2 regions of the Shewanella psychrophila genome follow, and region 1 is predicted to be linked to the other one. Evidence: predicted binding sites of a transcription regulator. Region 1 holds the regulator's gene; the other holds the start of a gene.
What was found. Region 1 encodes MetJ, which represses methionine synthesis genes. Its sites were predicted from a motif close to TAGACGTCTAGACGTCTA; they were not measured.
Positions count from the first base shown of each region.

Region 2: the regulator MetJ is predicted to act here: its motif matches at 1,328-1,345, upstream of sps_RS02815 (cystathionine beta-lyase).

Region 1 covers NZ_CP014782.1:3,386,970-3,390,146, forward strand. Annotated here, with positions in the region: gene sps_RS14560 (bifunctional aspartate kinase/homoserine dehydrogenase II) at 1-68, opposite strand, end outside; gene metB (cystathionine gamma-synthase) at 91-1,251, opposite strand; gene metJ (met regulon transcriptional regulator MetJ) at 1,486-1,800, shown strand; gene sps_RS14575 (sulfite exporter TauE/SafE family protein) at 1,985-2,722, shown strand; gene sps_RS14580 (conjugal transfer protein TraF) at 2,853-3,177, opposite strand, start outside.
Region 2 covers NZ_CP014782.1:604,535-607,711, reverse strand. Annotated here, with positions in the region: gene pdsS (proteobacterial dedicated sortase system histidine kinase) at 1-1,234, shown strand, start outside; gene sps_RS02815 (cystathionine beta-lyase) at 1,387-2,565, shown strand; gene sps_RS02810 (Type 1 glutamine amidotransferase-like domain-containing protein) at 2,649-3,177, opposite strand, start outside.

The DNA of each region.
Region 1 (3,177 bases):
ACACGGCGGTAGCAATCTGCATCCGCTAAGCTAGAACCACCAAATTTGTGCAAATGACAACGCGCCATCTTTAACTCCTATCTACCGAGATTAACAACTCGCCGCTGCAGCGAGTCCAGCTTCAATATCGGCAACTAAATCGTCGGCATCTTCGATACCCACTGAAAGACGGATTAGGGTCTCTTTTACCCCAGCTTCTGCTCGAGCCTCTGGCTCCATAGCTCTGTGGGTCATTGTCGCAGGAACTGCGACTAAACTCTCTACCCCACCTAAACTTTCTGCGACAGAAAACACAGATAATTTGTCAAGAAAAGCTACCAACTGCGTTTCTCCGCCTTTAAGCTCGAAACTGAGCATGGCACCAAAGCCCTTTTGCTGCTTAGCAGCAATCTTATGACCAGGGTGATCACTAAGACCTGGATAGTAAACTTTATCGACCGCCTCGCTGGCAGTTAATACCGCTAACACCCGTTGTGCATTAGCCTGATGTTCACGAATACGTACCGCTAAGGTACGAATACCGCGTAGGGTAAGATAACTATCAAAAGCAGATCCTGTTAGGCCTAAGGTATTAGACCACCAATGCAATAACTCACCTAACTCGGCATCTTTAGCGACGACAGCACCACCGACTACATCGCTGTGGCCATTGATATATTTAGTAGTCGAATGGATAACAATATCGGCACCGAGCAAGAGTGGCTGCTGTAAAATGGGAGACAAGAACGTATTATCGACAACGACTAGGGCATCGACGGCATTACTCGCCTTGGAAATTTCTTCGATATCGACGACACGCAGTAAAGGGTTCGATGGTGTTTCCAACCAGACCATCTTAGGCTTCTGGGCAATAGCGGCTTCCAGTGCTATATTGTCAGTCTGATCCACCACAGCAAGCTTGAAGGCCCCCTTCTTGGCTAAGTTAGTAAATAGACGATAACTTCCCCCATAACAGTCATGGGGAACGATTAGCAGATCATCGGGACCAAGCAGGCTAGTCACTAATGTGATCGCAGCCATGCCAGTACAAGTCACCACACCTGTTGCGCCTTTCTCCAGTCCAGCGATGGCATCACCGAGAATAGAACGAGTCGGATTTCCCGAACGGCTATAGTCAAAATCTCTGGGGTTCTTGTGCCCATCGAAAGAGTAGTTAGTCGACAAATAGATGGGAGGCACCACGGCACCATGTTGGGTATCGGACTCAATCCCTTGACGCACTGCAATTGTGGCTAACTTACGTTCGGTCATCTACTACTCCTAGAACTATTTACTGAACACCTTCCTCCCAACAAAAATTGGACAGGAGATGTCTGGACGTCTAAATGTACCTAAGGGAAAGCCCAGCGTCAACCAAATATAGACGTTTAGACGTCCAAACATATGGAAATCTATTTGCAATTGTCATAAATAAGAGGCAATAATTTGACTGCACAATTTAAAGGGTTAAAATCTGCCCCGAATTTTGAATATACAGGTGAGTCAATGACTGAGTGGAATGGCGATTATATTAGCCCATATGCTGAACACGGCAAGAAGAATGAACAAGTAAAAAAAATTACTGTTTCTATTCCCTTGAAGGTACTTAAGGTTCTTACCGATGAGCGCACCCGTCGTCAGGTTAACAACCTACGTCATGCCACCAATAGTGAATTGCTTTGCGAGGCATTCTTGCATGCATACACAGGCCAACCTCTGCCTAACGATGATGACTTGTCTAAAGATAAGCCTGATACTATCCCTGCTGAAGTGAAGCGCTTGATGGATCAGATGGGTATCGAATGGGAAGATGTAGAGTAATCATACTCACTTAAATCTTGTTCAGTCAGTTTCAGGGATCGCATTGCGATCCCTGTTTGCTTCCACACTAGTTTCGACCCTGCAGAAACAATCGAGCCCGACTAAAAGATTAATATCGAAGCCTTTCATATTAATTAACAAGGCTAACGCCTTAACCATCACAGTACAATTGAGAGAAAATGCCGTGCTTTCAATGATAGATCCAACCACATTAGCTTTAGCTTCCCTTATCATCTTCTGTGGTGCCTTGACCCAGAGCCTTATCGGTTTTGGTTTAGCCATTGTCGCCTCTCCTCTGCTGTATATTGTCGATCCAGAGCTAGTACCGGCCCCGGTTATCATCATGGGCTTCTCTATCTCCTTGCTGACCCTGTTTAGAGAGCGAGGTGCCCTTGAGTTTAATGGGCTGCAATATGCCCTTCTTGGACGCATTCCTGGTGGTTTTCTCGGGGCAGGTCTATTGATATATGCACCACAACCCATTCTTGGACTGGCCATATCGGGCATCGTTGCCACGGCGGTCATATTGAGTTTGCTTAAGTTCAACATAGCCGTTAACCGCAAGAGCCTGTTTGGCGCCGGCGTGATATCTGGTGTATTTGGTAATATTGCCGCTATCGGTGGCCCACCACTGGCAATTTTGCTTTCAGGAAAAGATGCCCGTCAGTTTCGTGCGGCCCTATCGGCTTTCTTCATCTTCAGCTCACTGATCGCGCTTGTGATTCTTGGGATCACAGGTCTGCTTAGCATCAAACATCTATGGCTGTCGCTATTGCTTCTGCCTTCGGTGATCTTAGGTTATGTGGTCGCGGGGAGACTGATAGGGCATGTTGATAAAGATAAGACTCGCAAGGCAACACTCATATTATGTTCAATCTGTGCAACGATATTGGCGGTGAAGTCATTAATGGAATTAGGCTAAGAGAAGGTGCGAGTACGGAGCTTCGCTCCTACGAGTTCAAGAAAAGTCAGAAGCGAAAAGCTTTTGCTTTTAGCTCGCAGCCAACTTGTTGGCGAACTCGTAGCGAAGCGCCCTCGAAACTTCTTTAAATTTAAAAATGATATGACGTTTGTAAAACACCGCCTATAGCATCATCGCTGCCGACCATGCCGGTAAAGTCCAGATAAAAGACTCGACCAAATTCGAAGCCTGTACCTAAAGAGTAAATATCAGCCGTCGTGTCTTTCATATCGTGACGGTAACCTAAACGCAGTGCAAACCAATCCGTAGCTTTCAACTCACCACCAACGCGCCAATACTGAGTACCACCAACTTCTTCGAAGCGTTTATAGGCGTTCAGATCGATATCTGAGGTTAAACTTATACTGTCCCAGTCATAGGCGATACCTGCAGTAAATTGTGGCTTAACTTGATAG
Region 2 (3,177 bases), 2.8 Mb from region 1:
GTTCTGGGGTCACTTTAAGCGGGACTACCTCCACCGTTTCTATTATAAAATCTTAACCACACCTCCTAAAGACTTTATCGACTCCCTGCAGGACTCTACAGTGCTCAAAGGTAGCCATATCAAGAATGCATTAGCTGGTCGGCAAGGGTCCACCTGGCGTCTAACACCGGATAATAAAGCCGTCATCCTGGCTGCGGCCAGCCCTATCTGGATTGATGATAAGGTCATGGGTGTAGTGATAGCCGAGGAAACCACGCATGGTATCCGTACCCTGCGTAACAAGGCCCTGGAGAAATTGTTTAACGTCATTCTGACCATCATGAGCATGGGCACCTTAGCCCTATTCTTTTTCGCTTCCAGCATATCCAGCAGGATAAGAAAGCTCAGGGACGAAGCCGAAGAAGCAATAGACAGCCAAGGACGGATCAGAAAAACAATACAGGGCTCTGAAGTCAGAGATGAAATTGGCGATCTTTCAAGAAGTTTTGCCAGCATTGTCGGTCGCTTGGGTCAATACACTCACTACCTTGAGAATATGTCTTCACGCTTATCCCATGAGCTGAGAACCCCTGTGGCCGTGGTGCGGTCATCACTTGAGCACCTAAGCCTGCAACAGTTAGATCCTGACACCCGAAAATACGTCGATCGGGCGGAAGAAGGCGTTAGTAGACTCAATATGATCCTCAATAACATGAGCGAAGCCACACGCCTAGAAGAGAGTTTATCTCAAGCCGAAGTTGACATATTTCCTCTCTCCAAGGTCATTTCAGGATGTATGCAAGGCTATCAGCTCACCTACCCTAACAAAGAGTTTCTGGTTTCTGTCACACAGGAGCCTTTAACCATGAGTGGTGTGCCCGAGTATATCGCTCAACTCATGGATAAACTGATTGCCAACGCGTTAGAGTTCAGCACCGACAATACGCCCATTACTGTCACCCTAACGGCCAAACACAGACACGCCGAGCTAACTATTTCGAACTTTGGCCCCCTATTACCTGAAAAAATGGCAGAGCAAATTTTCGAGTCTATGGTCTCTGTTCGACAACAAAAGGCCCAAGACAAGCCTCATTTAGGTCTCGGTCTCTATATCGCCCGGCTTATCACTGACTTCCACCGCGGTTCCATCAAGGCAAGGGATCTACAAGCTCCGAACAAAAAAGGCAGCGAAAGTGCCGTTCGAGATAAATCAGGGGTCGAAATTTTGGTTTCACTACCTTATATAAAAGACTAAAACTATCATAACCAACTGAATTTTAGTTAATTTACTTAAGTGATTTAGAAACCAGATAAGAGTATACGGCACTCACGCTCCTATTTAGCCATTTAGATGTTAAGATGGCTAAAAGCCATTATTTCTCCTATTCGCTCCAGGAAGTATGCCCTATGAAAAAAGAAACCCAGATCATCAGTGTTGGACGTGACAAAAAATGGACCAAGGGCGTGATCAATCCCCCCGTATTTCGAGCATCGACTATGGTCTTCGATACTATGGAAGAGATGCGTTTTGCCACAAAAAACCGTGCTAATGGTGAGATGTTTTATGGCAGACGTGGTGGCCCTACCCACTTTGCTTTTCAGGCGGCTATCGCCGAACTCGAGGGTGGCAGCGGTACAGCGCTGTATCCATCTGGCTCAGCTGCTATCAGCGGTGCCCTATTATCATTTTTAAAAAGCGGCGATCACTTGTTGATGGTCGACAGTGCCTATGAGCCAACCCGGGATCTGTGCAACAAGTTGCTCGCAGGTTTTGGCATAGAGACGACGTATTATGATCCCATGATAGGCGAAGGTATCGCCGAGCTTATCAAACCCAATACAAAAGTCTTATTCTTAGAATCGCCAGGCTCAGTCACCATGGAAATTCAGGATGTTCCAACCCTGAGCGCAATAGCACATCAGCACGGCCTCATTGTTATGTTGGATAACACCTGGGCCTCACCGATAAATTCACGCCCTTTCGATATGGGCGTGGATATTTCCATTCAAGCGGCGACTAAATATATTGTTGGCCACTCAGATGTAATGTTAGGCACAGCAACATCGATTGATACCCACTGGGAGCAACTTAGGGAGAATAGCTACCTTATGGGGCAATGCACCTCCCCAGATGATGTCTATCTCGCCAGCCGAGGGTTGAGAACCCTTGGTGTTCGTATGCAACAGCATGAACAGAATGCCTTAAAAGTGGCAAACTGGTTAGCGACTCGCCCGGAAGTGGATCACTTAAGACACCCGGCTTTCGAGACTTGTCCCGGTCATGAGTTTTTTAAACGTGATTTCAGTGGCTCCAACGGCCTGTTCTCTTTCGTATTAAAAGAGGGAAATCTCAAATCAGTTACCGCTTTTGTAGAGAACATGGATCACTTCAAGATGGGCTTCTCATGGGGTGGATTCGAGAGTCTTATCTTAGGCGTATTCGGTATCGACAAAATCAGAACTGTCACCAGCTGGGATAGTAGTAAACCTCTTATTCGGCTACATATCGGTCTGGAAAATGCGGATGATTTAATCGCAGATCTCGAAGCTGGTTTTGAACGGTTTAACGCTGAACTAACCCGCTAACACATCGAAATTTAATATGCTCTACAGCATATCATTCCTCCATACAAAACCGCTATTTTGGCGGTTTTTTATGTCAACTTGAACTAGTTTATTACCCAAGGGAATGGCTCACCTAGCTCGACGATATCTTCATCGAGAATGACTAGGCTGGAGTTATCACCACAAAAATAGACTTGTAACAAATCAGCAGAGATTGCCGCTAATTCTCTTGCCATATTCGAAGTTTTTTCAACTAATGATACATGAGGAACGAAATGAAAAGGCACCAGAGATAAGCCTGACAGATCCCGTAAGCCCACCAGGTTTTTATCACCACACAAAATCGCAGTATCGATTGAGGGCGTCATGATCATCGCCCCAGCACTGATGCCAATAAGTGCGCCACCATGAGTTACATACTGATGAAGGACAGGGAGTAAATCCCGATATTTAAGCCACTTGAGAAAACGATAGGTATCACCTCCGGATAAGTGAATCGCATCACAATCTAGTAACTGTTTTAAGCTGGCTTCATTGAAGCCCTCTTCCAACTCTAAGTAGCAATCGAGTCTATCACCTAGCTTGCTGTACATTTGCTGAGTAGGTAAATAGTAATCTCTGGCTGAGTCAGGC